DNA from 4 places in the Glaciecola sp. G7-5 genome. Region 2 is predicted to be linked to each of the others. Evidence: predicted binding sites of a transcription regulator. Region 2 holds the regulator's gene; each other region holds the start of a gene.
The links. The regulator sigma-54, encoded in region 2, starts transcription at its own class of promoters, with help from an activator protein. The targets are predictions, from matches to a motif close to GTTGGCACGNNNNTNGNNT.

Region 1 (8,384 bases), 260 kb from region 2:
AAGCTCGATTCCTTTTAAACAAGCCACCCGTGCGTATAGACTTTGGTTAAAATCTAATTCACCTTGCATCGCTCGTTCAGTCAACGCGCTCACTTTTTCGCCTACACCAGCCAAAGCAGCGATTTCATCAATACACTCCATATTAATTATGGTTGAATCCATATCCATGACCAACAAGCCAGGAGTACTTAAACGCGTTTTAGTGACCCTAAACGCATCGACAAAGAAATCATTGGCAAGTTGCCTTAGCGTTTCGTTGGCGACGACACACGAAGGCCTAGTTTCTGCTGCGCTTATGTGCGTATTACTTGCACTGGAACCATAAATACTGAGCTCTACAGCCTGTTGTGGGAATTCATCGCTCAAGTGATGTGCTTGTATTAATACATAAGATGCATCTGCAAAATATTTGCTCACCATTTTTTCTAAGCTTGTAATATTGATGGCTTGACCAACGATGACAATTTTTTCAACATTATTTGTATCAATCGACTTTTGTTCGATATAAGAAACGAGCTTTTCCTCTTCAAGGAAAGTCGATTGGGTATCAGCCTGAATAGCTAACGTATTTCCCCTGCTCAGTTGCTCGCGAAGGTAACGCGTAGAAAAGTGAATATTAGCTTGAGTTTGAGTTGGCTTTGGAGCTTGTTTGTTCAAAAGAAGGCGTTCCCTGTTGCAATTCTGTGCGTCGAGCAATACTGGATATTGCTCGATTTTCTATAAAAAGAGTTTTCATAATGTTATCAGAATAAGCAAGTCGGGTAAGTAAATTAGTGGGAAATTTTACTTAGTTCTCTTTATTATTGATGACCTCGCGCATGCGCTGTTGCAATACATCAACCAACAAATCAGGTTGAAACTTTGAAATAAACCGATTACATCCTACTTTTTTTACCATTGCTTCATTAAAGCTTCCGCTTAGGGATGTATTTAAGGCAACAAATAAATTCGCCATGCGCGCGTCGCTTCTCACCTCAGCGGTTAGTCTGTAGCCGTCCATTTCAGGCATTTCGGCATCAGTAAACATCATGAGAATTTCATCTTCTACTTTTTTACCGCTATCGGCCCAGCTCCTTAAGCGATTTAAAGCTAACAAGCCATTTTTCTCTTCTATTATTTCAATGCCCAAAGGCGCTAGGGTTTCGCGTATTTGCCATCTTGCAGTCGCAGAATCGTCAACAACAAGAATTTTTTGCCCGCGTAATTGATTGCTAACTTTTTCATCTAAGGCTTCAGGAGAAATAGTTGTATCGTAATGTACGATCTCAGAAAGGACTTTTTCAACATCTATAATTTCGACTAATTCTTGGTTTTCACCGTTGTCATAGCGCGTAATTGCAGTTAAATAATTATTTTTCCCAACAGAACTCGGGGGCGCTTGAATATCACTCCAGGAGGTATTCACAATATTCATGATTTGACCAATTAAGAAACCTTGTACACTGCGGTTATATTCAGTGATGATGACGTTTTCAGGCTGATACTCTGGATTATTACTGTGCATTTTAATCGCATCTCGCAAATCTATTACGGGAATTGACTTACCACGGTAGTTTGTTACTCCTTTTAAATTGTAATGCGAACCCGGTATTTGGTTCATCGCCGGCACCGTGATCACCTCACGCACTTTAAATACATTTAAGGCAAAAGTATGGCGCGTGCCCAATTTGAATAAAAGTAATTCTAATCTGTTTTCGCCCACCAACTGTGTTCGTTGGTCTATTGACGACATTAGTTTTGACATTGCACTTTCTCAACAAGAATAAACAGCTACTAGTGTTTATCGACCATTTTTATAAAAACACGATTAAAATATGCGGTTTGTAAGACTAAAGATTTCAACAAATGCTTGGCAAATTAAGCCTTTTCCACTATGGTCGACCCATCCCAAATTTAATAGAACATCACCTATTGTTATCATGAATATTCGTAGCAGCAATCACAATTACTCAATATTTAAGCGTATTTCTACGCTTATATTGTTCATATTATTCGTTGCGATTGGCGCTAACCTTTATATGATGCACACACAAAATGCAGCTAGTTGGTACCGCGTAGAGTCCGAGCAACTAGGGCGTAGCCTAACTGTGCAAGCCGCTAGACTTGTGGCAGCGCCCTTGGCCCAAAAAGACCAAACGATGCTTGATCACTATATAGAGGTGGTCAATCAAGGAATATTTGTAAAAGGTGCTGTACTATACGACGAACTCGGCGTACGTCTTGCGAAACAAGATGATCGATTATCTGTAGTCGACATCCTTAAAAACAGTGATTTAGAGCCCTTAGTATTCGTAGAAGATATTGTATATGAAGGCAATGTAATTGGTTACCTAAAGCTGGTACTAGATAAACAAGCAATTACAGAGCATCATAGAGCATTTAACAAGAACCAACTTTTGCAGAGTCTGTTGATTATTGTGCTCAGTATTATTGCTGCAACATTGAGTACACGCTTGATTTATAAACTGCGTAAAAGTTATCGTTTGGTCGACAGCGAAGATGATCTGATATAAAGGTAAACACAAAAAAGAAGTAAAAAAAATCACCGCTTAGCGGTGATTTTTTTGAATGTGTGTTCTTGCTATAAAGCTTATTTGCGCGCTTTTCTTAAGCCAGCAAATGCTAATAGACCTAAGCCCATCAATGCAATGTGTGAAGGAGCCGATACTGGCACTGTGATGTCAGAGTAAGTATAGATTACTGATACCAGACCACCTGCTTGCGTGGTAAAACCAGTTACCAAGTTACCAGCGCCTGTTGCAGAGCTTGTTGCGTTTGCATCAAATACGAATGAGGTTGAACCTGGGCCTGTGAATGCCGCTAAGGTGCCAGCATCAGTAAACGCCGCTGAAGTTGCTGTTGTGCTCGCGGTAATGTTATTTAAGGTAAAACCTGAAGTACCGCCGTAATCTAGGGTACCGTCATACGCTGTTGCGCTGAAAGTATTTACGATTGTTGGCATCGCCACAACCAATTGATTCATCATTGCATCAATAAGAATAAGCTCAGCAGATAAATTAGTCACGATAGTCGCTGCTTGTGCGTCTCTACTCTCAACTTCAGCAGAACCGATGATTTCGCCGTCAATTGAAAAGGCGACTGAGTCTAGTACGCGAGTACCGCCCATGGTATCAAACTTAGCTAAGCTAACAGTAGTTTGAAAGTTAGTATCTGCGATAGTAACAACTTCGCTAACAGTGATACTTGCTGCATTTGCAAAACCAGCTGCACATAAAAGGGTAGCGCCACATAAAATATTCTTTAACATCGTGAATTTCCTTCAAGTATAAATAGGATTAAACAAACATTAGCCGGGAGTGACTAAACGTTCCTAGTACTGAGGGTATAGCAATGGCTGTGCCAACTTTTTATTTTATTAATTTACAACTACTTATGAATTTTTCACAATAAACAAAATGTTTGCTGTAAAAAATCATGACAAACACCCCATAAGAAGTTTCTTAACAACTCTTTTATAACTAGGCGAATGTCGCAATAGGCACACGACATCTTATTTATTAAGCTAAGGGCATAAACACGCGGCGGTAATTACGATCGGTTTTGCTGATGACTTCATCCAAGGTTTCTTCAAGTAAATCAGCTAAGGTCTTGGCGATTAAGGGGAGACGCTCAGGGGTATTTACTTGTCCTTGATAACCCGATATCGGCATATCAGGTGAGTCAGTTTCCAGAAGCAAATGCGCAAGACCTAAGCGTTGAACGGTATTGCGAGTTTTTACCGCTCGCGCATAAGTAATCGTGCCACCTATTCCCAATGAAAAACCAAGATCTATATAGGTTTGCGCAGTTTCGTAACTGCCGCTAAAAGCATGTATCACTCCCCCATACTCAAATTTAGTTGCCTTTAATATTCTTATTAATTCGTTATGAGATTGTCTATGGTGAAGAATAAGCGGCTTTTTAAGCGATTGTGCAAGGACAACTTGTGCTTGTAGCACTTTATATTGATATACAAATGAAATGTCTAAGCATCCATCTAGGCCGCACTCACCTATAGCCACATAGTCATCGCAGTGCTGCTTTGCAAGGTCAGTCAGTTCTTCAATGCTTTTCTCAAACGCTTTATGCGAAAGTTCTTTTAAAAAGTAAGGATGGCATCCAAGGGCAATATCTATTTCAGCATGTTTTGCTTTTATATTTAGGAGGGTCTGAAATTGCTTGATACTCAAGCCCGGTACGAGAAATTTATCTACACCGAGTGATTTAGCATTTTCAATTACCTGCGAAAGCTTGCTGTCGAAAGCTGGTAAGTCTAAGTGGCAATGGCTGTCAATCATGAAAAAGCCTTAGCTGATAACGAAGTCAGGCAGGTCTAGTGAATTTGCCTCATACACTAAGGCATTAAGCGCTGATTAGACCATTGTCCATGTTCATCTTTATTATATTCAAAGCGGTCGTGAAGGCGATGCTCGCCGCCCTGCCAAAACTCAATTTGTTGTGGCTTCACTAAATATCCGCCCCAAAAATCAGGCAAAGGAATATCTCCTTTGGCAAATTTTTCCTTCATTTGCATAAATTGACTAACAAGCAGCTGGCGCGTTGATATGGGGCTACTTTGTTTACTTGCCCAAGCGCCAAGCTGGCTATCTTTTGGGCGAGAGAAAAAATATTTAGCAACGGCTGTACGTGATAATGGCTCTGCAATACCGCACACTCTTACCTGGCGCTCTAAAAAATACCACGGAAAATGCAAACTCACTTTATTGTTTTGCTTGAGCTCTTGTGCTTTACGACTGCCTAAATTGGTATAAAACACAAAGCCTTCGTCACTCACATCTTTAAGCAGCACGATACGCTGACTCGGCTGTCCGCTGCTATCAACAGTTGCCACAGTCATGGCGTTGGGATCAGGTAAATCTGCCGCAATGGCATCTTCTAACCAGCGAGAAAACAGGTCCATGGGATTAGTGCTGAGCACATCAGTATCAAGCCTGCCTTTGGTGTATTCTTTGCGAAAATCTTGCAATGGTTTCATGATGCGCTCCCTATGCGACAACGACTTATCTTTTTATCGTATTTTGTAAGCTCAAATAGCCAGTTATTACGTCCGGTAGTCTTCTTCATAGCCTAAGGATCGTAGGGCTCGTTCATCATCCGCCCAGCCCGATTTAACTTTGACCCAAAGCTCTAGAAACACTTTATTGTCGAACAATGCTTCCATGTCTTTACGTGCTTCAGCGCCCATTGTTTTTAAATGGGAGCCATTTTTCCCAATAATCATGGGTTTTTGTGAAGCACGGTCAACCAAAATAAGCCCATGGATATGATAAACGCCTTTTGGCGTAAGCTTAAACTGTTCTATTTCTACGGTTACCGCATAAGGAAGTTCATCACCGGTGTAACGCATTAGCTTTTCACGAATAATTTCAGCGGCCATAAAGCGGCTAGAACGGTCTGTAACGAAATCTTCAGGATAATAAAACTCACAAGCAGGCAAATTATCAAAAATCAACTGGCGTAAATTGTCGATCTGTTTGCCTTGTTTAGCAGAGACAGGTAACAAGTGCGCAAAATCGTGCTTGCTGTTAAGCTCTTTTAAGGTGTCCATCAATTTACCTTGTTCACTCACCATGTCGATTTTGTTCACAACCAACCAACAAGGCAGACCTGATTGCTTTATTTTGTTCAGCACAAGTTCGTCGTCATCAGTCCAGCGCGTGCCTTCAATGACAAAAAGCACCATCGAAACATCATTAAGAGAACTAGACGCCGCCCTATTCATGAGCTTGTTAATGGCTTTTTTCTCTTCTGCGTGTAGGCCGGGTGTGTCTACATATATTGCTTGTTTATTATCAAGCGTATCGATACCCATTATACGATGGCGCGTAGTTTGTGGTTTGCGCGATGTAATACTGATTTTTTGCCCTAATATGCGGTTCAAAATCGTTGATTTACCCACGTTTGGACGCCCTACAATAGCAATCATGCCGCAATATGTTTCATTCATAAGGCCAGACTCTCCAAAATTTGTTTTGCGGCTTCTTGCTCCGCGATGCGTCGGCTTTTCCCGGCACCTATTTTATGGACCTTAAGGGCGCTAACATCACATTTGACAGTGAAAATTTGAGCATGGTCCTTACCTTTGATATCAATCACTTTATATTCTGGCAGGTCGTACTGTTTGCTCTGCAAGTATTCTTGTAATTGCGTTTTGCTGTCTTTAATTTGGATATTGGGGTCAAGCGCTTTAATGCGCTCATGAAACAGCTTATCAATCGTACATGTTGCTGCGTCTAACCCAGCTTCAACATAAATAGCACCAATAACGGCTTCAACAGCATCTGCTAATATTGAATCTCGTCTACGCCCACCACTTTTCATTTCGCCCGGGCCCAGTTTAATGAGTTCACCTAAAGTAAGCTCACGCGCTACCTTCGCTAAGGTTTCTCCTTTCACTAGGTTAGAGCGCATTCTGGTTAGTTTACCTTCTGGTAAATTTGGAAACTTCTCGTATACCCGCTGCGCAATAACTAAACCAAGCACCGCATCCCCTAAAAACTCTAAGCGTTCATTGTGTTTTTTCGCTGCACTTCTGTGCGTGAGCGCTTGCTGTAACAAGGCAACATCTTCAAACCTATAGTCAATTTGCCTGACTAATTTAATGTAAGGGTCAATCAAGCGCTACCTCGACTAGCAATGATTGGCTGGGTGAAAGCAAAGTTAGCATCTTATTTTATTGCACCGATGCGCTCAAAGCGAATCCCCGTGGGTACAAAGGAAGGCAGAAAATCGTCAGATGTACGTTCAAATTCAAAACTTATCCAGATAAAGACGGCTTTACCTACTATGTTGTTTTCAGGCACAAAGCCCCATTCACGGCTGTCTGCTGAGCTGTCTCGATTATCGCCCATCACAAAATAATGGCCTTCAGGGACAACGTGAGAGCTCGCTGCTTCAATTCTGCGAGGGTTTTGCAATATTCTATGTTCAACGTTGCCCAAAGACTCCATGAACATCTTAAGAGCCGCGCCGTGCTCTGCTTCGTTACTAAATCCTAGAGATTTTAGGTCAACTGCTTGTTCGGGAGGACAAGGTTTTTCTGTTTCACAAACACCCTGAATAAAAATACGTTTACTACGATAATGTATGGTTTCTCCTGGCAAGCCTACGACACGCTTGATGTAATCAACCTTCTCGTCACGCGGATATTTAAAAACCACTACATCACCGCGCTTAACCTCTCCCGTATTAACTAGCTCTGTACGTGTAACTGGGTCTTTTAAACTATAAGCAAATTTTTCGACCAACAAAAAATCACCAACAAGAAGGGTCGGAAACATAGAACCTGACGGTATTTGAAAGGGTTCATAAATGAAGGATCTGAAAATCATGACGCCAAAAAATATGGGGAACATTTGCTTGCAAAAATCCACGGCTGCTGGCATCTCATGGTCAACCGGCACAACTTCATTAATTTCTTTGCCATTGGCATCAACTAAGGCTGCCTTTTTAGGCGCGAAAAAGAGCGCATATGTCAACCAAACCAAGCCGGTGATTGCGCTGACGAGTACGAGAATAATAGAAAAATATGTGGCCATTAATTGTCTACCTTAAGTATGGCTAAAAATGCGTCTTGGGGTAATTCAACATTACCCACTTGTTTCATGCGCTTCTTACCGTCTTTCTGTTTTTGTAACAGTTTCTTTTTACGGCTAATATCACCGCCATAACATTTGGCGATAACGTTTTTGCGCAATTGTTTTACAGTACTGCGAGCAATAATATGATTACCAATCGCGGCTTGAATTGCAATGTCGAACATTTGGCGTGGAATTAACTCACGTAATTTCTCGACTAAATCACGACCACGATGTGGTGCGTTGTCTTTGTGCGTAATAATCGCTAAGGCATCAACGCGTTCGCTATTGATAAGGATATCGAGACGACACATGTCAGCCAATTGGAAGCGTGTAAAATTATAATCTAAGGACGCAAAACCACGACTGGTGGATTTAAGCCTATCAAAGAAGTCTAGTACAACTTCCGCCATTGGTAAATCGTAGGTCACCGCGACTTGTTTGCCGTGATACACCATTGATGTTTGCATGCCGCGCTTCTCAACACATAAGGTGATGACATTACCTAAATATTCTTGGGGCACAAGAATGTTTGCAGTCACGATAGGTTCGCGAATTTCTTCGATATCGTTAACTGGTGGTAGTTTTGATGGGCTATCGACTTTATAAACTTCGCCTTTCGTCGTTTTTACTTCGTAAACCACGGTTGGCGCCGTTGTAATTAAATCGAGATCGTATTCTCGCTCTAAGCGCTCTTGGATAATCTCCATGTGCAACATGCCAAGGAAACCAATACGAAAACCAAAACCCAATGCCGTAGAACTTTCCGGTTCGTAGAAAAGGGAA
Region 2 (8,384 bases):
TTTGAACAAGGGATGTAGGCGCCGCGTTTCACTATAGCGTTTGACGAGTACATCGTCACTTGCATCAAGAAAAATAATGGTAATTTCCCAAAATTCAGGCAGGTAATTAAGTAGTTCGCTAATTTCATTTTCAGTTTCAGGCATATTGCGCACATCAATACTCACGGCAACAAGTTCATGTTGATCCACCAAGGTGTGCGTAAGTGTGGGTAGAAGTGAAACTGGAATATTGTCTACACAGTAGTAGCCAAGATCTTCTAGTGACCGCAAAGCGATTGATTTACCCGAACCTGAGCGACCGCTAATAATCAGAAGTTTCATTTATCACCTTATAAGAGTTACATATGCGTTTGTTTTTATTGCGCTTATGTTCATGAAAAGGTTTAGGCTAACGCGGCGACGATTTCATTTTTGTTTGTGGCTTTACGTATAGCCTTGACGGTGTCCTTATTACTCAGTTTGCGTGCAATACCAGATAATGCTTGAAGGTGTTGATCGGTTTGTTCCTCAGGGACTAATATGGCAAAGAAGATATCTACAGGTTTGCTGTCAATAGCGTCAAACTCAATGGGCTGACTACTAGTGACTATCACCGCAATCATATTGCTTAAGTCTTTAATTTTGCCATGGGGGATAGCAATGCCATGCCCTATACCAGTACTGCCCATTTTTTCGCGGGCCAGTAAACTGCTTAATACTTCCACTTGGTCTAATTCAGGGGATTGTTGGACCGCAATCTCGGAGATGACTTCGAAAATTCGTTTTTTGCTATGACATTCGACCGAACATTGAGTTCGGTCGAGTGAAATGATGTCATTTATTATCATATTCTACTTAGTGACGTTTCTGTTTTTCTTTGTGTTTAATGACCTGACGGTCAAGCTTATCAATGAGGCCGTCGATGGCCGCATACATATCTGTGTGTTCGGCATTCGCAAATACTTCGCCGCCACTTAAGTGAAGCGTCGCTTCTGCTTTTTGAGTGAGCTTTTCGACGTTGAGAATAACATGAACATTGTTAATGTGGTCGAAATGCCTTTCGAGTTTTTCAAATTTGGTATCAACATAATTGCGAAGTGATTCTGTTATGTCGATATGATGACCGGTTAGGTTTATTTGCATAATGCTCGTCCTCTAATGCTTGGCCTCAAACGAGGCTTTTTCGTTGATTCGAAGGGGGAATATGTAACGATTCCCGGTATTTTGCAATTGTTCGTCTAGCTACCTTAATACCCTGGTCCGAAAGCAATTGCGCAATCTTGCTATCGCTTAATGGCTTATGCGCAGGTTCGTCAGCCACGAGCTTCTTAATAAAGGCTCTGATAGCGGTGGAAGAACAATTTTCACCTGACTCCGTTGCTACATGTGACGAAAAGAAATACTTAAGCTCATAAATACCTCTGGGAGTATGCATGTATTTTTGGGTTGTTACACGCGAAATTGTAGATTCGTGCATATCGACCATTTCGGCTACATCATTCAACACCATTGGTTGCATTTTTTCTGGCCCTTGCTCAAAAAATTCGCGTTGTTTGGCAACAATACAATGCGACACTTTAAGTAAGGTTTCATTTCTGCTCTCTAAGCTTTTTATAAACCATTTTGCTTCTTGTAAATGAGACTTAATATATTGAGAATCGTTCGGATTTTTAGTCGTTTTTGACAATTTAGCATAGGTTTCGTTTACCGTCAGCGCAGGTAGAGCTTCGTTATTGAGTTCAACCGTCCACACGCCTTTTTTCTTATAGACATTTACGTCGGGCACAATATATTCTGGTTCTCGTGACGATATTGAGCTGCCAGGACGAGGATTTAAGGTTTTTAATAAACGCATTACTTCCCGAAGTTGGTCTTCTTTGAGGCGAGTCTTGCGCATTAAGGTACGATAATCTTTGCTACTAATTAAATCTGAATGTTCATCAATAATACTGCGAGCTTGCGCCAACCAAGGTGTATCTTCGTTAAATTGTTGAAGTTGTACGAGTAGACACTCTTTTACCGAACGCGCGCCTGAGCCCACCGGATCAAATCGTTGAATGCGTTTCAATACACATTCGACTTCGTCGAGTTCTATGTCTTCATTATCTAAACTCTCGAGAATTTCTTCACTACTAACGGTCAAGTAACCTGATTCATCGATAGAATCAATAATTGCAATTGCGATAGATTTGTCATTATCACTAAAGTGGGTGAGTTCTACTTGCCACATAAGGTGGTCTTGAATAGATTCGGTTGTTTCTCCTTGAAAAACGTAGTCATCATCAGGATTAATACCGGTCATGCGCGTTGGCGCTGAAGTCGACCCTAAATACTCTTCCCAAGAGCTATCTAATGGCAAGTCATCGGGCAGTTCTCTATTCTCAAGCGCATCATGCGAATCCATAGTATCTGGCACTTCAGTGTCGCCGTTGGCCATTGCTGTATCGTTGTTGTTTGTCGCTTCGGCACTCACTGACAACTGTTCTTTATCAGTGCGAGAATCAAGGGTTTGATTGTCATCCGATGACGCACTATTGCTTTCTACATCATGCTCTGCAGTCTCTAATAATGGATTGGATTCAAGGGCTTCTTGAATCTCTTGTTGTAAATCCAGAGTAGAAAGCTGCAACAACTTGATTGCCTGTTGCAATTGAGGAGTCATGGTAAGTTGTTGACTAAACTTGAGCTGCAACGAAGGTTTCATTACTGACCTTCTACTTTATTAATGCGGTGTTTTTGCATAAGGGGCTCTAATTTCTCCAATTGTAGGAAACATCGGTTCCTGTCTATTTTGACATAATGCTGAAGCTATCAACGACTAAGCACTCACTTTTCTACATGATAGCGCTTTAGCGAGTCATTACAAAGAAAATTGTTCACCTAAATAAACATCTCTCACCGTCTGGTTCGAAAGTACTTCTTGTGCACTGCCCGAGGCAATAAGTTCCCCATGGCTAACAATATAGGCTATTTCACAAACATCGAGGGTTTCTTTAACGTTGTGGTCGGTAATGAGTACGCCAATGCCGCGCTCTTTCAACTGATAAATAATCTTCTTTATGTCATTCACCGATATAGGATCGACACCAGCGAATGGTTCATCTAGTAAAATAAATTTAGGATCAGCGGCTAATGCGCGAGCAATTTCAACTCTTCTGCGTTCACCACCCGACAGGCTCATGCCTAGACTATTGCGAATATGATTAATATTAAAATCATCAAGCAGTTCATCTGCAATGCGTTCGCGTTGTTCTTTTGAAATCTCTTTGCGCGTTTGTAAAATTGCCATTAAGTTCTCATACACGCTCAGCTTTCTGAATATAGAAGCTTCTTGTGGCAAGTATCCAATACCCTGACGCGCTCGCTCATGCATCGGCTGAAAACTTAAATTGGTTTGGTCTATAAAGATATCGCCCTTATCTAAGGGAACTAAACCCACAATCATATAAAAGGTAGTGGTTTTGCCTGCGCCGTTTGGTCCTAATAAACCCACTATTTGCCCGGTCGATACTTCAATACTCACATCTCGTACTACTTGACGTGACTTATAGGACTTGGCTAAATGTTTAGCGGATAATGTACTGCTCACGGTTTGTCCTCATCGTCTTTTTTATCTGAAACGAAGGCACCTGGACTCAATACGGTCGTTACTGGGATTTCACTATTGGCATCAGTTGAGGCAATAATTTGTTCTTTGGCCATGTTAAAAGCGATAGAGTCACCATTAACCTTAATATCGTTTTGGTTAATTGCAGCATTGCCTTTTAAAGAAATCGTTTGTATTTCTACTTCATATTTTATTTCATTTGCACTGGCTGTGACCACCGAGCCATCTTCAAGCTTCTGTTTATAACTAGCAGGATTCCCCGTTGCAGTGATGACCTCTTTGCCTTTACCTGCGGTCGCATCTGCAACAACCTTATCGGCTAAGATTTCAAGACTACCTTGGCGTATTATTACATTATCGATGAAAATTGAAGTTTTAGTTTTACCATCGACAGATTGATTTTTGGATTTTGCGGTGACCGGCAATAAAAAATCGGTCGCAATGGTGCTTTGCTCACTTGAGGGCGGTGTTGATTGCGCCGCGATGACTTTACTCCCAAGGTTGACAACCAACAAGCTAGCCAAGATGCTGGCATATAAGCCCTTCCTACGTACAGACTTATTCAGCTTAACTGCGTAATTGCTTTGACCGCCGTTATTAGCTTTGGCATCGCCGCCTTTTGCAAGGCGTAGATTAAAGAACGGGGTTAAATTGGGTCTGTACATGTTGTTTAAACTCGTATTGTTGGGTCGTTAAATTACCAAAGATGCCAATGCTGTTAACCTCATAATTGAGGCCACTAATGGTTACTTTTTGGTCTGAACTTAGGGTTTTGTCTTGTAAGTTGATTTCAATGTACTCGGTGCTTATTTCCTTAATATACTCTTGCGATCGCAAATTCACAATCTTGACGTTTTTTTCAAGTTGAATTCTATTGTTCGTATATAATGTGCCTTCACCAGCAGTCACTTGCCACGGCTGCCCATCATCTAAATAGAGGGTGTAGACAGGATTATGAAATACTGCAAAACCTAAGGCATCGTAATGCTCCATTTTATCGGCAGCCACTTGATGGCTCAGCCTACCTTCTTTATCATACAACTTACTATTTAGGTTAACAGCTTGATAATTTGGAATTAATTCAATATCACGGTCGTTGGCTATTTGTTGTTCTTCATCTTCAAATAACATTGGTAAATAAAGAATGAGTACCGCCGTAAAAATAATAGCGATACTCCATGTTATACGATTCATATACTGGCACCGTGAACTATCTCAAGCTTACCTTTTGCCTGTAAGAATAAGTCACACACCTCTCTTACCGCACCTTTACCACCACCTAAGGTGGTAATGTAATTAGCTTTCATTTTAATAAGTGGATGGGCGTCAAGCGTTGCTACTTTGATACTGCTAAAAGGAAACATTTCCATATCAGGCATATCATCACCAACGCTGGCTATTTGATGACTTTGGTATCCTGTTATACGCATTAATTCAGCTAAGGCTTTGTGTTTGTCTTCACGCCCCTGTAACAAGTGGCGCACGTTGAGCGCTCGCATACGTTGCTCAACAATTGCAGACTTACGACCGGTAATTACGCCCACCATTACACCGCATCTCGCAAGGGCTTTGACGCCGTAGCCGTCTTTCGTATTAAAGGCTTTTAATTCTTCGTTGTTATTACCTAAATAAATTTGGCCATCACTAAAAACGCCGTCTACATCAAAAACGACGAGTTTTATCTTTTTACATTTTTCGAAAAATTCTGATGAAACGGGTTGGTAAAGTGTGTCAATCATCGCTTCATTATTCTCTTCGCTCGACAATGCTTGATTTTGTGTGTCGTTGTGCATATCTACACGACTCCTGCTTTTAGTAACATGTATGTGGTCAGTGCGCCTATCGCTTGTTTCTTTTCATTCAAAACAAACAAGGCGTTTATTTTTTTACTTTGCATTAGATTCAATGCGTCTATGGCTAGGGCGTTTTCGGTAGTGCTTACTCCCCCACGGTCATCACTTCGCAGATTGGGGTTTGATGAATGTCGACACGTTTGTCGAGTGCTCTGCGAAGATCTCCATCACTGAAAATACCTATTACCTGATTGCTGTCGTCTACCACAGCAGTAACCCCAAGACCTTTCGATGAAATGTCCAGTAACGCTTCTTTTACATTGGCAGACGATGGTGTTAAGGGAATATCTTTACCACTTACCATAATGTCAGCGACGGTCAGTAATAAGCGTTTGCCTAAGGCGCCGCCAGGATGAGAAAAGGCGAAATCTTCGGCGGTAAAACCTTTGGCTTCTAGTAATGCTATGGCCAATGCATCGCCTAATACCAATGTTGCCGTAGTGCTCGTGGTGGGTGCTAAGCCCAATGAACAGGCTTCTTTTTTCACGCCCAGTTGCAATACCACATCGGCATATTTGGCAAGGCTACTGTCTTGCTTATTGGTAATTGCAATTATAGGAACTTGAATTCGTTTAATGGACGGTAAAAGGCCTATCAATTCATGCGTTTCGCCAGAGTTTGATATCGCTATTACGACATCATTTGGACTAAGCATGCCAAAATCACCATGATTTGCTTCACCCGGATGCATGAAGAACGAAGGCGTTCCTGTACTAGCAAAGGTGGCGGCCATTTTATTACCAATGTGACCAGACTTACCCATACCTGATACAACGACTTTACCTGTGCATCGCATCAGTAAATCACAAGCTTGAGTAAAACTTTCATCGAGTTGCGATTGCAAGGCCCCAAGTGCTTCTATTTGGTTGTTAAACGTTCTATTTGCGGATTCTAAATAAGTCATATAGTCGAAAATAACCTGAAAATATTGTAAAAATGATGCACCTAAAGTGTACTTATACCAGTGCCAAATCTTGATTGATAAGCACAAGGCCTAGGTCGTAACTAGGCAAATAAAAAGTACTGATAGCCCACAAAAATCCCAAGGAAAATAACCGCTTCTATGCGATTAATTTGTCTTGTTCCTTTTAGATTAAAGCAGAACACAAACAATAGTATAGATAAACCGAGCATGACCAAGGTGTCTCGATTTGCTGCACTGGCGTCAATCGCCCCTGGTGCAATCAGACCCGGCATAGCTAAAACTGCAAGCAAATTAAAAATGTTTGAACCGATGATATTGCCTAATGCAAGATCATCTTCACCTTTCATGACGCCCGCAACACTGGCTGCTAACTCAGGTAAACTAGTCCCTATTGCAATAATTGTTAAGCCAATCACTAAATCACTAATACCAAAGTACTTAGCAATATAGACCGCCGATTCAACCAAGAAATGCGCACTAAGCGGCAGAACAACCAAACCCACGCAGACCCAAAATATTGCGGTACTTGTTGCTACGTTACGCGGGATTTCTGAGTCCGTCTCTTTTATTAAGGGGTCGTTCTTCTCTACTTTAAAAGACAACAGCGCCATACCTGCAATCACTAGCACAAAAAGGGTGATTAAAACGATGCCTTCAATTCTCGATAAATCGCTATCAGCAAGAAAATATACGCCTATCAGCGTAATCACTAACATAACGGGCAATTCACGTTTTAGCGTCGTAGACGAGACTATTAAGGGCTTTATTAGCGCTGTAATGCCAAGCACCAGTGCGATATTTGTAATGTTTGAGCCTATTGCATTACCAACTGCGGTGTCTGTACTGCCTGCAAAAGAGGCCGTTGCGGCCACGACTATCTCTGGTGCAGAAGAGCCCATAGCGACAATGGTCAGACCGATCATCATAGGCGCTACACCTATATTTTTCGCAAGCGCTGAGGCGCCATAGACAAAACGGTCAGCACTCCAACTTAACACTATTAAACCAACAACAAATATCGCTAAATTAACTATCACTACCGAATTCTTCTTTTTGGTGGAAAGGCTTTATTCTATGACAAAGTGTAGCGATTTCGAGATAGAAAATCACACAAAATCAAAAATAAATAGCTTATACGAATAAAATGTACGTTTTGTTACGTATTTCTCACGCCAAAAGGCTTGAAAAGGGCTAAACTATACCAACATAGAGGTGTCTAGTGTAGAGCACTACAAAATGTGTATGAATTTTAGTCTCTTTTCATCCTATATACGCCTTCATACAATGGCGTATAAAAAAGAGAAAACAAGGGCGTAAAAATTTATTCGATAAGTTAAGCGCGTTTAGATGAACTTTTCTTAATGATCATGGCCTTGTTGTAAAGCGTAAACCAAATTACAAATAGCATTGGAGTTTTAAAAATCAACGGATGTCTGAAAATATAGTTTCAATCACTGACATGCAATTTTACCGAGGCGAACGCGAGATATATAAAGATATTTCGTTGTCGGTAAAGCGCGGCGGTATCACCGCTATTATGGGGCCCAGTGGTATTGGTAAAACGACGTTGCTCAAAATTATAGGCGGCCAGCTTAGACCATCAAAAGGTCAGGTTATTTTTCAGGGCGATGACGTTCATGGAGTATCAAGAAACCGTTTATATGAAATGCGTCGAAAAATGAGCATGCTGTTTCAAAGTGGCGCTTTATTCACCAATATGTCGGTGTTTGATAACGTTGCCTTTCCATTGCGTGAGCATACCCAGCTTGATGCATCGATCATCGCCACTATAGTCAAGCTTAAATTAGAAGCGGTAGGTCTGCGCGGTGCAGCAAATTTAATGCCATCTGAACTATCTGGTGGTATGGCAAGGCGCGCTGCTTTAGCAAGAGCCATTGCTTTAGACCCAGAATTAATTATGTACGATGAGCCTTTTGCTGGCCAAGATCCTATTTCGATGGGTGTACTAGTGACGTTAATCAAAGCCTTAAACAAAGCGTTGGACCTAACCTCAATCGTG
Region 3 (8,384 bases), 2.1 Mb from region 2:
CTGCTTTACTAGTTGAATATGGACCTGCTTTAACGCGCAACAACCCACTGTTTACATATATCGCTTTTTCGGGACCCGCTTTGTATATAGTCACCATTGGCGGTGGTGTGAAAGCGCTGAAACCTCAGCACGATCCCGTTAATATGAAGGCTGTAAAAGCGAAAAAAGAGGGTTGCTGGTCACTAATGGTGTCGACTGAAAATACCTCGATCACGAAAGATGACATTGTAGAAGAGCTCAAACAAACCGACTGCACAAAGCTTGAGACAAACTAGCCTCTTCGTCATCAGCACCGGCTGAGATCTCAGCGCAGGCTGAGATCTCCCAAAAGCATCCTCGCCGTCATCTCAGCGCAGGCTGAGATCTCCCAAAAGCACCCCCGCCGTCATCTCAGCGCAGGCTGAGATCTCCCAAAAGCATCCTTTATGTATGGGATAAACCACGCAGTATCAATAAAGACCCCACCTTCGCAGTAATAAATTATTTGCAAGCGATGTTGGGCTATTATTCCTGAGAAGGGCAAGCCGCTTTAGCAAATTCCCAAATTATTATAATGAACATAAACGTTACTATTTTAATTCGATATTTAAGGCTAAATTTAATTCCAGTTCAGATATTTGTTCGTTATTTAAATATAAAGGCTTTTTGCATGAAAAAAGCACAAATAGAGCTGTTTAGACAGAAAAATAGACTGGCATGATAACTGCTTAATCACATCAGAACATTATGTAAAGCACAATTGGTTTTGATTAACTTATTTTGTTTTATTACCTGTATTTTAGCATTTAAGGTAAAGTTAACAATGAAAAAGATTTTAGTGATGGGCGTAGTTATCGCAGTGGGGATAGGCTTGGTGAGTAAATTTCACAGCAAACCCACAAACGAGGTTTATTCTGATTATATTCTCCAAGGGGCAAAGAAGGCGACTATTGTAGACGATGTTAATAGCGTTGGCGGCATCGTCGTGCAAGAGTATTCATTGATTGAAGCGGTATCGGTCAAACTATCGGACTCGCAAAGAGCAGAAATCAAAAAAATGAACCCTATGATTCGTTTTTTTGAAGATCAAAGTATCAACGTCTCAAGCGTGACACCCTCGCATTCTGATCAGCTTATTACCTTTAACGTGAAAGCAAGAACCGCTATCTGGGAAGGATCTAACTCTGGTAGTGACACAGTCTTAATAGATTCAATAAACTTAAACATGCCAAGTGAAAATAGAAAAATAAAGTCTATTACAGTAAACGGTTCAAAAATTTCAGCTAAAACGATAGCGCTCAACGGCACGATAACTTTGCAGGATTCTGAAAAAGTAGAGCTTAGCCCTGGCGAAGCGCTTAAAGTTGAAGTTAGTTTTGCAAAATTAAAGACGACTAATCAAAGTGACTATCAGATTGAATTTTCGCAGACCAGCCTTAGTTCAACGACGCTTCCAGATGATGGTAGCTCAGCTAAAGAAGTCGTCCCAGAAATGGCTGTTGCTCCTGCAAAAATCGACTTTCGACAGGACAGCAATGAAATAACCTGGGTTATTGATGTATCAGATATTAACCAGCGAACGCTAAAAGGCATTAAATTACGCTATCCCGAAGCCAATCTTAGCGTAAGCTCACTGAATATAAATGACCGTGATATTTCATTCAGAACGAAAAGTGACACGGAGCTAAAGTTTACTAAATCCATTGGTCTCGTAAGCGGAGAAAATATCAATATTCGTATTGGCTTTGAGAATTTGTCAGCGCTTAATAACGAATCTTATCAAATGGCACTCGTTTACCCTGATGATATCGTTCATAACGTCGTTATCCCTGCAACTAGCTATGCATTGGGTAAAGAAAGAGATACTGGCTATCCTAAACTCGTGAAAGCAAATTTAGCTCACGAAATAGGCATTACCGGTTACGGAGTAACCGTCGCTATTATCGATACAGGCCTTAGGGATTTAGCTGAAATAAAATCAACAGCGACTAATGGAAGCCGCAATATTACCCAAATAGATGTTCTTGATTCAACACTAGCTGATAAGAAAGATAAGAAAGTTAAGAAAAATGATGAAAACGGACATGGCACGCATTTAGCCAGTATTATTACTAACTCAAGTGAGCGTGTTGATGAAGACGGTAACTTCCTTGGTGGTTACAATGGTATAGCGCCTGATGTTAATTTAGTCGTCGTAAAAGCCTTTGATGACCAAGGCCAATCAAGCTACCAAAGCATACTCAACGCCTTAGAATACGTAGTCGAGAATAAGGATGTTCATAACATTAAAGTGCTGAATCTATCATTTAGTGCTATACCCAGTTCATATTATTGGGATGATCCATTAAATCAAGCCCTAATGAAGGCGTGGGAAGCGGGTATTACGGTAGTTGCTGCCGCGGGCAACCGTGGCCCAGATGCAATGACAATAGGCGTACCTGGGAATACCCCTTACGTAATTACCGTGGGCGCAATTTCAGATAATTACACACCTAACAACATGAACGATGATTTTGTTGCTTCTTTCTCAAGTGCAGGCCCAACTTACGAAGGCTTTGTTAAACCTGAGTTAGTCGCGCCAGGTGGTCATATCCAAGGAATAATGGATAAATTTACCCTCGTTCGTAAATCTCATCCTGTTTTTGAAGATGTCCATGAAGTCATCGTAACTGTGACCGATCCTATAAGCGGCGAGGTATCAGAAGTTATTACTGAGACAGATGTTGGCCTTGAAGAACATAATTATTTTGAAATGTCAGGTTCATCACAATCAACAGCGGTTACAACAGGTATAATTGCACTTATGTTGCAAGCTAACCCAAGCCTTACACCTGACGATATTAAGTGTCGCCTTATCGAAACCGCGAAAGCGGCAACCACCGAAAATGGACAATTAGCATTTAGTATTTTTCAGCAAGGTGCAGGCTTGGTCGATGCCATGGCAGCCATAGAAAGCACTGCCACAGGTTGCGCTAACGCAGATATGTCGATAGCCAAAGATTTATCGGGTGAAGAACATTATATTGGACCTGTGAGACTGCATGAAAACGAAACTGATTTTTATATTCCAGGGATTGAAGGGCTAGAATGGTCGGGAGATTCCGATGAGTCACAACGCTGGAGAATGTCATCGCTTGATGCATCACAATCATGGCTGAAATCCTCATTTAATGGCGAATCACAACTGTGGAATCACACGAGTTTTGATAGTAATTCACAGCTTTGGAGAAATCGCAACTTTAACGCTGATTCGCAGTTATGGCGCAACCGCTCGTTTGATATCGACTCCCAGTTGTGGCGTAACAGAACCTTTGATACTGACTCTCAGTTATGGCGCAACCGAGGCTTTGATACTGATTCTCAACTATGGCGCAATCGTTCGTTCAGAAGTGACTCATTGTCACGGGAATGGATCGAGCACGAATAAATAGGGTGCTGAACAAAGTAGCGTCTTAAGCTGCGCTACTTTGTTCTAAATAACTTCTTACAGCTTGAATTCTTTGTTTTATTGCCAAGGCATCCAAGCTCGAAACCTTACGTGAGCTTTGCCTCTCCTCAATCATATCGGTTTGCTGAAACACAAAGTCATAGTGTTCGTCTTTGTTGGCTCTTAACGCTATTGATTTTAACGCTTCTAGCAGCCTTATGGTGACCGCGGTATCATTGAACGCATGTTGCCTAATTTGATCAAAAGCGGCGTTAGCAATAGCCGCAAAAGTAATAGACTTACATTCCACTCTGACCACTTGTTGCTCGTCTTGCCAGATAACATTAGGGAACTGTTTTGCGCACAAATTACTCATTGCAGAGCTTAATTTATCTACACAGGTGATCGCAGTGAAAGGGTCGTTTATACCGGGTGAAAGCGCCCTTACGGCAACTTCTACGAGCTGCCCAACAGCAAATTCTGGATCTTGCACAGGAGTCCGCTGAGAGCCAAGCATAAAGTGTTTTTTCAGCCCATTTTTATGCTCTTCATCAATAGCTTTGCTCGCATAAAGGTCACCAAATACATCTCCTTTAACAACATAATCACCAGGTGAAAAATGAAGCTTTACTTGCATATCTAAAGTAACTAGTTTTGCTATCAAAGCGGGTAAATCGATTAATTGTACATAGCCCGAATGTTCACAGCGCAATTGTTCACAACTCGAATATTCACCCTTTCCCACATTGCCCTCAGAAGGAAGCATTTCATTAGCGCTAGGAATGTTATTTGGAAAAAGTTTTTCGATACTTTGTTTAAGTTCACAATAAACATCTTCAATGACTGAATCTGCTTGAATCGATATTGAAACGTGGTGAATAAAGTGAATTAAAAAGCCGATGCAAACACAGGTCATTGAAATCGCCCATAGTACGCTTATGCCCGGTGTAAATTTGTAAGGTGCTTCTAAGCTGATGGCGCAGAAGATAAAAATACAGTACAGAAAAGTGGAGATGAAAACTCCTAGTACAATTTGTGTTGTTCGGTCTTTCATGAAGTTTCGCATGAGTCGTGGACCAAATTGCGATGAGGCGAGTGTTAGCGCAACGATGGTGATAGAAAATGCAATACTTGTCACTGTGATCATCGCAGCAGCAATGGTGCCTAAGAGTGAACGAATGGCTTCTACATCACTACTATATAGAATCGGAAATAGGGTATCGACGCTAGCGAAACGTGAGGCATCTATCCAAATCGTAAAAATGGCCATAAACAAGGTAAGAATAATCATCACCGTGGGTACAAACCAAAAATTGGCTCGAATAGCTTCGAGTAAAGGTTCGATTTTCATCTTCATTGTTTGTTTCCAAATAAAAAGGTCACAAAGGTCCTACCTTAGCGACTGACGTTTGTTATAAAGCGCGGCGCAGTATTGTCTCAATTACTTCATACTTGTTGTTTATGCGCAACCTGTAGCGATTTGCTATTAATACTGATATTGATTGTTTTTGCTTGTCGAACCTCACCGTCAATTGCGTAGTCTATTGGACCATCACTCTCTATTTTTATTTTTTCCAAGTGCCTACTTTGTAGACCATCGGTTTCAGCGCTTTGGTCGACGCGCCCATTAATACCTCGAGAGACTAACGATAGTAGGGGGAGGGCTAAACTTTCTTGGGTATCTAAAATCGTCAAATCGAGTTTTCCATCGGTTGGATTTGGCGCTCCTGATCCTTGCGCCAATATGGTAGAAAAGGGGGCTGCATTTGCCACAACAATACTGCTCGCATTTATTTTCTGAGGCTCGTTGTCATCGATGGTGATTTCGTATTCTCTTGCTTCATTTTGGCCAAAAGCAGTACTCAATCCCTCTAAATAAGCGAACTCGCCCGCTTCATCTTTGTTTTGTCTGTCGGCCGATGCAATCATTTGCTGCTCAAAGCCTATGCCCGCTAAGAGCAAGAAAATATCATCGTTACAAATTGCGGTGTCAATCGCTCTACTGTCACCGCTTAGTATGTCATCGCAGGCGACTTCGACAGGACTGAGTTTACTCTTGTTTCCCATCAGTACATGAGCAAGAGCATTTGTAGTCCCTAGGGGGATAATAGCCATAACGGTTTGAGTATCGATTAAAGCGCTGGCGACTTCATTAACGGTGCCATCTCCGCCACACGCAATGATCATGAAGTAGTTTTTATGCCTGTTTGCCAGGGCAATATCTTTTGCCGTTTTCGATTTAGTCGTTAATTCACAGTCAAGTTTATATTGCCTAGAAAGCCTTTGTTCAATTTCGTCTTTAAACTGCTTCCACTTGCCGCCTCCCGATACGGGGTTTGCTATCATTAAAACGGCAGACTTTTTTTGCCATGCATTTTGTTTGTGAAGCTTACAGAGTTTTTTGTATTGTCCACTGTTTAATTGCGCCGTACCTCTTATCTTATTAATGAAGGAAAGGGCCTCGTCTACCGAGTCAAACTTGCCAGAAGCAAGTAGATAAGCTGCGACAATTAAAACCGAACGCCCCCTGCCGAGCGCGCAATGCACGACTACGCCCCTGCCATTATCTATATGATGCGACATCCAATTGACCGCTTCGTTGAGATCTTCTCGATGTGGGCTTGAATGGTCAAGAATAGGGACATTTAAGTAAGCTAAATTGCTGTCATGGGCACTCCAATTTAGTCCGCTAAATTCTGACGTGGCATCTAAAATAGCGCAGACGCCACTGTTTTCTAAATGGTCGATGTCTGATGGAAACAAGCGACAACCAAGAAATAAATTGGGTGCAATTTCTTGTATTGCTGGCACAGAGTCATTTCGTCTAGCCCAGCTATTGTATAGCTGTACACCTAAAAAGAAGGGCAACAAAAGCCACATTACATAAAATGGTATTGAGCCATCCATTTGTTTTCTGAACACACCTGGAACATCAAAAATATAGGCAATACTGACAATTAGCAGGGATATAGCTAGCCATACAAACACAAATGAGAAATACCAATGAGGTAAGAGTATTGCTAGCGCGAGTGACGCAATTGCGCCCCCAAGATAATACTTGATGATAAACACGTTATTATTCCTTTCTTTATTTTAGGATTTTTAGAACTCATCGCTTGTTTTGCAAGAGCCGAACCAAGTGCTTGTTAACTAAACTTCATCGAAAACAACAGCGTAACAATATTTTAGAATAAACAAAAAGTAAAATGTGTGAAAGGTTTACAAATACGCTTGTTGCTTAATTAGGAAGTTTGATTACGTTACCGTATAATTTCTTGATAATATACGCCAAGTTCTCGCAAATGCCGAACTTCATAACCCTATAATCAAGGTAGCATGGCTTACCAGCACAAACATGGATTTTCATGAACAAAGTATCAAAGGCGGTCTTGTTACTGCTCGTCATTATTGGAATAACAGCTGTCTATTTTGTTGATTCTGACACCGCACTTGCGACAAAACCCATCGCGGCTCAACAAACATTACCACCTCAATTAGATTCTTTACCTATAGACTTTCGAAAGCAGGTTAAACCCATCCTCGACCAACGCTGTGTGGTATGCCATGCATGCTATGACGCACCATGTCAGCTTAAACTAGGTAGCATCGAAGGGATTGCTAGAGGAGCAAACAAGGCAAGAGTGTATGATGGAGAACGTTTGATTGAGTCAAATTTAACTCGCTTGTTTGAGGACGCGCACAGTCTTGAAACGTGGCGAGACAAAGATTTTTTTCCGATAGTGACTGACGCACCTGCAGGTGCACACGAAAACCTCGCCAGTAGTGTCATGGCTGAACTTTTAGCTTTAAAACAATCCTCGCCTTTACCAAAGCAGGCCTTATTACCACAAGAGATTGCGTTAGAGATAAATCGAGAATATCAATGTCCTAAGCTAGACGAGCTAACAAGCTATAAAGAAGATTATCCGCTTTGGGGAATGCCGTATGGCTTACCAAAATTAACAAAAGAAGAACACGAGACCCTTAGCTTGTGGATTGCTAAGGGGGCAAAGGGCGGTGATGAACTTGTCTTGAGTGACGACATCTTGAAAAAAATTGATCATTGGGAAGCATTTCTTAACCAAGATGATTTAAAAAGCCAGCTAATGAGTCGCTATGTTTTTGAGCATTTGTTTTTAGTGAATTTACATTTTGATGACTTTGGCGATGCTAATAGTACTTCTCAAACAAAGCCGCAGTTTTTTAAGATGGTGCGCTCAATTAGTCCTCCAGGGAAGGCGGTAGATGGTATTTATACTCGGCGTCCTTTTGATGATCCGAAGGTCAAGCGCGTTTATTATCGCATTATCCCGGTGACAGAAACCTTGGTACATAAATCACATATGCCATTTCTGTTAACGGCTGACAGAATGCAAAAATGGAAAACGTGGTTTATAGAGCCTGAATATACGGTTGAATTTTTACCTTCCTACCTGCCTGAAGAAGCATCAAACCCCTTTATCACTTTTGCACAGTTACCGGTAGATTCGCGATATCGCTATATGTTGGACGAATCGCAAAATACCATAATGCAATTTATCAAAGGCCCGGTTTGTCGCGGGCAAATGGCGCTTAACGTAATTAATGACCATTTTTGGGTGCTTTTTGCAGACCCACGTGTAGCCTCAGCCGAAAGCAATAACCAATTTTTGCAAGACGCTTTACAAAATATATCATTGCCCGCTGAGGAGCAGAGTAATGCATTGCCAACAGCGTGGATTAAATATGCTAAGCAAGAACGTAAGTATTTACAGGCAAAGTCTGAATTTATAGATACAAGCATCGATGATAGCGTTGAGATTACTTTAGACCTCTTGTGGGACGGTGAAGGCACGAATGATAATTTGGCATTAACGGTTTTTCGCCACAGTGATGCAGCAAGCGTCGTTAAAGGCCTTGTTGGCAACCGTCCACAGACCGCATGGATATTAACATACCCGTTGTTTGAGAGGATTCACTATTTATTGGTGGCCGGTTA
Region 4 (8,384 bases), 570 kb from region 2:
ACTCTGATGCCCATAACAGCTTTAAGTGCTAACCAAACAATTGTGCTTGTTACAAATACCCAGATGAAGATAGTGGCTGCGCCTGCTAACTGACCTGTGAATTTTGAACCTTCGTTGGTAAGCGGTACTAAGATAAGACCTAAGAAACCAACCACACCGTGGACAGAGATAGCACCTACTGGATCATCGATTTTTAATTTGTCTAGACCAATGATACTTACCACAACCAATAGTCCACCTAAGGCACCAAACAAAGTAGCTTCTAAAGCAGTTGGTGTTGAAGGTTCAGCGGTAATGGCAACTAAACCAGCTAGTGCACCGTTTAAGGCCATGGTTAAATCTGCTTTACCAAACAAAATACGCGCTAGTAATAATGCAGCAACAAGACCACCGGCAGCAGCCATGTTTGTGTTCATAAATACAACCGCAACTGCGTTAGCATTTTCTACGTTGGCCGTAGCAAGTACAGAGCCACCGTTGAAACCAAACCAGCCCATCCACAAGATGAATGTACCTAATGTTGCTAATGGTAAATTTGCACCAGGGATTGCATTAGCTTTTCCATCTTTAGTGTATTTGCCTTTACGAGCGCCAAGAATAAGTACGCCAGAAAGCGCTGCAGCAGCACCAGCCATGTGCACAATACCAGAACCTGCAAAGTCACTAAATCCTAAGTCACCTAAAGTGAACATGCCAAACACAGCTTGTGAGCCCCAAGTCCAGCTTCCAGACATTGGGTAGATAAAGCCAGTCAGTACCACAGCAAACGCCAAGAATGCCCAAAGTTTCATACGCTCAGCAACCGCGCCTGACACAATAGACATAGCAGTCGCTACAAATACCACTTGGAAGAAGAAGTCAGCTGATGGTGAATATCCTGCAGGCTCTTCAACACCTGTTGCTCCATCACCCGTTATACCGCTAAGGAATAAAGTAAAATCGTCACCGCCGTACATTATGCTGTAACCACAAATCATATACATGATTGATGCTACGGCATAAAGCGCCACGTTTTTGGTTAAAATTTCAGTGGTGTTTTTAGCGCGTACTAGACCCGCTTCTAACATGGTAAAACCGGCCGCCATCCACATTACAAGGGCGCCGCAAATCAAAAAGTAAAAGGTATCTAGTGCATACCCGAGTTCGAATGTAATTTCCATTGTGCTGTTCTCCAAGAATACTGCTTATAGGGCTTCTGTGTTAACTTCACCGGTACGAATACGTACGGCTTGTTCTAAGTCATATACGAATACTTTACCGTCACCAATTTTGCCGGTCTTTGCAGCACCAACAATGGCTTCGACTAAACGTTCGACTTGTTCGTCTTGCACAGCGACGTCAAGCTTAACTTTTGGTAAAAAGTCTACTTGATATTCTGCGCCACGATATAGTTCGGTATGCCCTTTTTGGCGTCCAAACCCCTTAACTTCGGTAACGGTCAGTCCATCTATACCTATCTCAGAGATGGCTTCACGAACATCGTCAAGCTTAAAAGGCTTGATGATTGCAGTGACTAATTTCATATGTTGTTGCTCCTGCTTAAATTAAACGAAAATGTGTTGAGTCTATGCGGAGTAATACAAAAGCAGTGCCAGAATTTAAAAGTAATAAATATCAGTAACTTATAATAATTTGCGCCCTAAACGACCGAAATCATCGCACCCTGGTGGTGCATAAGGCTGAGTTTGCGCACTAAAGGTGCACTGGTAATATTTGTGTCGCGTGACCAAAACTGTGTGTTTCAGCGCGAGTCTTCGCAAGCGCCTTTCTTGCCTGTGTAAAAATGACGATGTGCTTACAGAAGGCTTTGTGTTTATAGAAGGCGTAGCATACTTCCACCATATCAAGGTGGTATTTAGGGTACTGTGCTGTTTATCTTAATCTCCGAACAACCTGTCCCACCAAGACTTTTTCTTTTCACTTGGCTGTTTTACTGGTACGGGTTGACTCAAGCACCCTGAAGGTTCTCCTAGAGAAGACTTTAATGCAGGCACACTAATTACATTTGGGCAGCCTGGAAGGGTTTGTTCGCCCGTCAAACGATTAAAATGTGCAATGGTCAAACTACTCGGAAAGCGCCTAACGAGCGTTTTAGGTGATTGTTGTTTTTGCAAGGCAATAAAAACTGGCAGCGCTCCAGTAGCGCCCGACATATTAATAGGCGTGTTATTATCATTTCCAAGCCAAACACTGGTGACTAAGTTGCGATCAAAGCCAGTAAACCAGCTATCTCGATAATCGTCTGTAGTACCTGTTTTCCCTGCCATATTCACATTAGGAAAGGCGGTTTTAATGCGTTTTGCGGTGCCTTCCGTCGTCACTTTATGTAAGGCGTAATTCAACAAGTATGTAGCATCTTCGTCAGCTCTGATTTGCTGTCTTGGAGGGCGCTTCCAGATCAAGTCATTTTCATGCGTACTCACAGCATAGAGCGCGTATAAAGGCTTTAAAATACCGTTATTCGAAATAGTTTGATATACCTGGTTTACTTGCAAAGGAGATAAATCAACCGCTCCTAAGGCCACTGAAGGTAAGGGCCGTACGGTTTTATCGGCGCCTAAACGGTTTAAACTATTAACGACTTCATCAAAACCTATACTCGCGGCCAAGTTAACGCTTGGTACATTGTACGATTTCACTAGTGCATCAAGTAAAAGCACCTGTCCCCTAAACTCTTTATCTGCATTTAACGGCTGCCATTTTTTACCATCTGCGTCATCAAAACTGATTGGTTTGTCGTCAATTAAGGTAGCAAGCGTAAACTGACTCGAATTTTCAAGTGCACTTAAATAAATCACAGGCTTTATTAGCGAACCGATCGGACGATAGGCGTTCAATGCGCGATTAAACCCTGCATAGCTGGTATTTTTACCACCCACTAACGCACGTATACCCCCTGTTTTAATATCGGACATAACCAGCGCGGCTTCTAAATCGGGTTGTTTGTATGCTTTAGCCTTAGCCGCAACAACCCCAACTATTGCTTTTTCGGCGCGCCGCTGTGCGTTTATATCTAGGGTAGTAAATACCTTTACTCCTGAAAGTCGGGTTTCTTGTGTTTGCACCACTTGTTTAAGCTCTTGCCTCACTTTATCCATAAAAGCAGGATGTTTACCTGAGGCTAAACTGGGATTATTGTTAGTTTGCAAGGGAGAATTTACCGCAATTTCATACTCGTCGGGCGTGATCTCACCGGCTTCAAGAAGCATCCGCAATACTAAGTCTCTGCGTTCGGTCATTCGCTCTACATGGCGTTTTGGGTCATAATACGACGGCCCTTTGACTAAACCAACGAGCGTCGCAATTTCATGTATGGCAAGTTCTTTTAAAGGTTTATTGAAAAAGTAATGACTACCTAATCCAAAACCGTGGACAGCGACTGCCCCGTTTTGTCCTAAAAAGACCTCATTGATATATGCATTTAAAATTTCGTCTTTACTGTAGCGGGCATCAATGACTAGGGCCATTGCGGCTTCTTTTAATTTTCGGCTATAGGATTGTTCGCGGGTTAAAAACAAGTTTTTCACGAGTTGCTGAGTTAATGTGCTCCCGCCTTGCACTGTTTTGCCAGCTGTAATATTGGCAATTAATGCGCGTAGGATAGATAAAGGGGCAACACCATGATGATCATAAAACTGCTTGTCTTCAACAACAACTAGACCCCGTTTAAGCAGGTAAGGAATGTCGTTATCAGACATTAGCATTCTATCTTCGTCTAAGCCGCTCACTAAACGCGAGACCAACCACGGCTCTAAACTAGTGCGCAATAAGTTGGTTTTGGTGTCGAGCACCCTAATTTTATCAATCCGCGGACCATCCCAGCTAATTTGTATACGTTGCGATGGATATAGCTTGTTGGGGTAGTAAAACTCTCGTCGATAGACATTGAGTGTTTGTTTACTTTGCGAGTATTCACCTACCTCAGCGATAGTTGGTTTTTTACGATAGCCAAGTAAATGTAATTCATCGAGCACCTCGCGCATGCTGATTTCTTGTTTTAGTTCTATAGACAATGGACGCGCATATATTTGCGCAGGTACTTGCCATTTATTCCCTTCAAAGCGGGGTTGAATCGAAGCGTCTAAGTACACCAAGTAGCTAACTATAATGGCGAGAAACAAACACGTTAATTTGAAAAAGTGGCGCTTAATCCACGAAAACGGCGCCAAAACGAGATTTTTTTTATTCAACTACTTTCCCTTTTACTACTTTTAATTAGGCTCATGTTTTGCACCGCGTAAGCATTTATACCCGCTTATTAGTGGCTGTAGGGACGAAAAAGTTCCCTTCTCAAAAAGCCCAGTCACAGGCCCAAACGAGCTATTATTGTGTAAGTTCACGAGCGGGGGAGTTTACACTTTTCCAGTGCAAACATATACTTTGCCCCAAAGGTATATTGCATTAGCTCTTTTTCTGCGCAATTCCTGCGAGACACAATAAAGACCAAGTCAGTAAATCAGTGTAGCCAGCCTAAAAGTGAAAAACATCACCTAAAGCGCTAATATTCGACCTTATTTAATTGTTTACAGAACTAAATCTCGGTAAAGTACTCACACAGTTTAAGATTGATTGCATAAACAAGGAAGGCTTTTTGGAAACACTCGCTAGCACGCCTATCTCACGCAAAGCAAAAAAGATGATATTAAGCTTTGGCATCGTTTTCGCCGCTTGCCCTATCTCATTTAACCTTCACGCTGCTAAAAGTGAGGAGGTAGCGCAAATTGTTGCTGAAAACAAAGCGAATTTCGCTCAGTGCCTTGAAAACAAAAAGACCGAAGCACGCGAAGCTGGTGTGAGTCAAAGTAGGATTAATACCGAGTTTGACAACTTTAGATTTGTGGAGCGCGTGATAGAGCTAGACAGAAGTCAGCCAGAATTTGTTTCTACCTTTCCAAATTACTTTTCCAAACGTGTTAACCAATGGCGCATTGATACCGGTCGAGCTAAATATGCTGAGCACCGAGACTTTCTAAAAACCTTAACCGAAAAATACGGCATCCCCGGACATTACCTTATTTCATTTTGGGGCTTAGAAACCAACTACGGTGGTTACAAAGGAAAAATGTCTACGCTCGATTCACTGGCAACCTTAGCGTGTGATGAACGTCGTAGTAAGTTTTTCACTGGCGAATTATTTCTCGCCTTGAAACTTATGGACTCTCAGGGCTTGACGCGCGAGGGCATGCAAGGTTCGTGGGCTGGTGCCATGGGACATACGCAATTTATGCCAACAACTTATACCAATTATGCTATCGACGGCGATGGCGATGGTAAGATTGACCTCTGGAACAGTGAGCGAGATGCCCTTGCATCAGCGGCTAATTTTTATGGAAACTGGGCTGGGAACCAGGTCTTCGCTGGGGACGAGAAGTGAAACTTCCAACAGGTTTTGACTACCAACTTGCCAACAAAGAAGTAAAAACGATTACTCAATGGAAAGCACTTGGTATTACGCAAGCAAACTCAGCGGCCCTGCCTAATAGCGATATTGAAGCACGCTTAAGAGTGCCTGCAGGACATGAAGGTCCCGCTTTTCTAACCTATGCAAACTTCCGTATTATTATGCGCTGGAACAATAGTGAGTTTTACGCACTTGCAGTTGGCCAACTCGCTAATCAGATTGCAGGCGGCGGTGGCCTATATGCGCAACTACCTGATTTGCCGAGCTTTAAGATTAGTGATATCGCAAAACTACAAGCTAAGCTAAATGAGCTAGGCTACGAAGTAGGCGGTGCCGACGGTATAATGGGCCCAGCGACACGCGAGGGTATTCGGCAGTTTCAAGCGCGCAATGGTTTAGTAGCTGATGGTTTTCCTTCCCCTACTACCATACAAGCGGTTCTTAATACGCAATAGTTTTTGGAGATTTATGGTGCGTAGCACTTACAGATTAGTCATTGATTGTCCGGATCAAGTGGGCTTGGTTGCAGCAGTTTCTCAGTTTTTAGCCTCACATAATGCCAGTATACTCGAAGCAAGCCACCATACCGACGTGAAACTAGCGCGCTTCTTCATGCGTCACGAAATTGATGCGGCTTCACTTAGCCTTGATCATAATGCCCTAAAGTTAGCCTTTGCAGAATTAGCGCAAAAATATGACATGCAATGGACACTTAACAGTTCTGATGAGAAACAAAAAGTGGCCTTGCTTGCGAGCAAAGAAGAACACTGCCTAAATGATGTCCTTCACCGTTGGCATACTGGTGAAATAAATTGTGATATTCCGTGTATCATTGCCAATCACAAAAGCATGCAAAAGTATGCGGATTGGTATGAAATTCCGTTTCACTATATCGATTTTAGTGACAAAAAGGCGGCGTTTGAAAAAATAGAAAGCCTTATTGATTCTTACGAAATTGACTTAACCGTACTCGCTCGATTTATGCAGATTATTCCTGATTCGATGTGTCAAACGATGGCCGGCAAAATCATCAACATACACCATAGCTTTCTGCCCTCCTTTGTTGGTGCAAAGCCTTATCAACAGGCTTACGATCGCGGTGTAAAACTCATCGGTGCTACCTGCCATTATGTAACAAGCGTGTTAGACGAAGGCCCTATAATCGAGCAAGAGGTCATGCGGATTTCTCATAGTGATAGCAGTGAAGATATGGTGCGCAAAGGAAAGCGATGCGAAATAAACGCACTGGCGAATGGCCTACGTTACCACCTCGAAGACCGCGTTATTATTTGTCAAAGTAAAACTATCGTTTTTACTTAATGCTAAAAAGCCAGATTATCCTTGTTGACTCAATACTAAAGCATTGAGTTCTTGTGCACTCATGGGCTTGCCAAACAAATAGCCCTGTCCGTACTCAACAGCCTCGTTTACTAGTGTAACGCGTTGACTTTCAGTCTCGACGCCTTCGGCAACAACAGGTACATCCAACAAGTTTGCGATCTTTACAATTTGAGGAATGAGACCTGCGCGAAAAGTACTGCGCTCTAAGCCCATGCAAAAACCTTTATCTATTTTCAGGTAGTCAAAAGGTATACTTTGTAATTGGTCCAAGTTTGAATAACCCGTTCCAAAGTCATCAATAGCAATATCAGCGCCTAATTCTTTTAATTTACGCAAGATTAGGTGTGCTGCTTTGTTATTAAAGGGCTCGTCTTCTGTAATTTCAAAACAGATGTTAAATCTATTTGCGAAAAACTCTTTGTGCGCCGCCAACCTTGCTAGATTTGTATCGGTTAAATCATTCGGAAAAAGATTAAAATTAACCTTAAAGCCATTAGGTAAGTTTGCTTGTCGGATAAGTTCGCTAGTAGCAGATTTTAATATAGCACGAGTGAAAGGTATGGTTTTTTTCATACTCGATACTCTAAAAATGAAGTCTTCAGGCCCCATCAATCCGAGTTTATCTTTAAATCTCGCCAGCACTTCACAACCAACTATAGTGCCGGTATTTAATTCAACAATGGGTTGAAACAAGGGATAAAAGCACTTGTTAGTAATACCACGTTTTATGCGTAGTTCAGGGGAAAACCAATAACGAATCACAAACATGCCGGTCATATAAAAGCACACAGCAAGAATAAGTAGTGAGACAAAAGCTAAAAGGAACTCGTTTGAATTTATCGAATTCCATAAATTTTGATACGTGGCAATACAGTATGTAACCTGCGCAGAACAATGAACACCGTTAACTTCTACTAAAGAAGCGTCTTGGGAAACGTTTTTATTGTATAGCTCATGTTCTCCAAACAACGCGAGCGTTTTATCAGTATCGTGATATACCCACTGCCATAAAAACTCAGGGTTCGATTGACTTATGATTTCACGAGGGTCGATTACAACATGAAAATTTTCGCCTTTAATAATAAAGGTTGGGTAACTTTGGTCAAATAAGTCCGACGGTTTATAAATCCAAACATCGTGTGATGTGTTGGCATTAAAGTCAGGTTTACCAGTTTTTATCGGCGCTTTGAATATGCCTAAACTCGTATTGCAAAGTTGCATGTCGCGTTGATAAAAACCAATCTCTTTTGCGTGTTTGCTTTGAAACAATGTCTGTCTCATGATCCGCATCAATTGTTCATCACAAACGCTATTGTTATACTTGTTTAGTTTGATGAGGTTTGTACGGGTTTCTATGGCTATTTCGTCAACCAAATTTAAAAGTTTGTTTGCAAAGTTAACTTGCTGCGATTTAGTATAAAAGTGCACGCTGACGAAGCCAAGAATGACTACAAAACAGGTAACCGTAATACTAAATAACGCAGTATAAAAACGGCTCAAATTTGGGTTTAGCATTTTGATCTACACATAGTCGTTTGCACTATAAAAAGCATTGTTTAAGCGCTGTTGAAAGAACGCATACATTGCAAAGATAAAAAGCAACAAAATGAACCACTTAAATTGAAAAGAAAAAGACGCCAAT

Region 1: AC0L6H_RS11650 (choice-of-anchor E domain-containing protein) is a predicted target of sigma-54. The motif match lies at 3,347-3,365, and genes of this name have one in related genera.
Region 3: AC0L6H_RS01260 (diacylglycerol kinase family protein) is a predicted target of sigma-54. The motif match lies at 6,528-6,546, and genes of this name have one in related genera.
Region 4: glnK (P-II family nitrogen regulator) is a predicted target of sigma-54. The motif match lies at 1,578-1,596, and genes of this name have one in related genera.

What each region holds. Positions count from the first base shown of each region.
Region 1 is NZ_CM147892.1:2,636,589-2,644,972, reverse strand. It holds gene serB (phosphoserine phosphatase SerB) at 1-657, opposite strand, end outside; gene AC0L6H_RS11660 (chemotaxis protein CheV) at 788-1,744, opposite strand; gene AC0L6H_RS11655 (AhpA/YtjB family protein) at 1,815-2,513, shown strand; gene AC0L6H_RS11650 (choice-of-anchor E domain-containing protein) at 2,591-3,268, opposite strand; gene AC0L6H_RS11645 (TatD family hydrolase) at 3,519-4,298, opposite strand; gene pdxH (pyridoxamine 5'-phosphate oxidase) at 4,355-4,996, opposite strand; gene era (GTPase Era) at 5,063-5,968, opposite strand; gene rnc (ribonuclease III) at 5,965-6,639, opposite strand; gene lepB (signal peptidase I) at 6,690-7,559, opposite strand; gene lepA (translation elongation factor 4) at 7,559-8,384, opposite strand, start outside.
Region 2 is NZ_CM147892.1:2,374,152-2,382,535, forward strand. It holds gene rapZ (RNase adapter RapZ) at 1-321, opposite strand, end outside; gene ptsN (PTS IIA-like nitrogen regulatory protein PtsN) at 384-827, opposite strand; gene hpf (ribosome hibernation promoting factor) at 835-1,122, opposite strand; gene AC0L6H_RS10435 (RNA polymerase factor sigma-54) at 1,148-2,683, opposite strand; gene lptB (LPS export ABC transporter ATP-binding protein) at 2,840-3,568, opposite strand; gene lptA (lipopolysaccharide transport periplasmic protein LptA) at 3,565-4,251, opposite strand; gene lptC (LPS export ABC transporter periplasmic protein LptC) at 4,220-4,780, opposite strand; gene kdsC (3-deoxy-manno-octulosonate-8-phosphatase KdsC) at 4,777-5,325, opposite strand; partial or broken gene AC0L6H_RS10460 (KpsF/GutQ family sugar-phosphate isomerase) at 5,382-6,343, opposite strand; gene AC0L6H_RS10465 (calcium/sodium antiporter) at 6,445-7,401, opposite strand; gene AC0L6H_RS10470 (ATP-binding cassette domain-containing protein) at 7,794-8,384, shown strand, end outside.
Region 3 is NZ_CM147892.1:303,453-311,836, reverse strand. It holds gene AC0L6H_RS01275 (hypothetical protein) at 1-275, shown strand, start outside; gene AC0L6H_RS01270 (S8 family peptidase) at 803-3,406, shown strand; gene AC0L6H_RS01265 (DUF2254 domain-containing protein) at 3,432-4,763, opposite strand; gene AC0L6H_RS01260 (diacylglycerol kinase family protein) at 4,853-6,478, opposite strand; gene AC0L6H_RS01255 (fatty acid cis/trans isomerase) at 6,772-8,384, shown strand, end outside.
Region 4 is NZ_CM147892.1:1,803,680-1,812,063, reverse strand. It holds gene AC0L6H_RS07840 (ammonium transporter) at 1-1,160, opposite strand, end outside; gene glnK (P-II family nitrogen regulator) at 1,185-1,523, opposite strand; gene mrcB (penicillin-binding protein 1B) at 1,878-4,190, opposite strand; partial or broken gene AC0L6H_RS07825 (lytic murein transglycosylase) at 4,637-5,556, shown strand; gene AC0L6H_RS07820 (peptidoglycan-binding domain-containing protein) at 5,563-5,856, shown strand; gene purU (formyltetrahydrofolate deformylase) at 5,873-6,721, shown strand; gene AC0L6H_RS07810 (EAL domain-containing protein) at 6,737-8,257, opposite strand.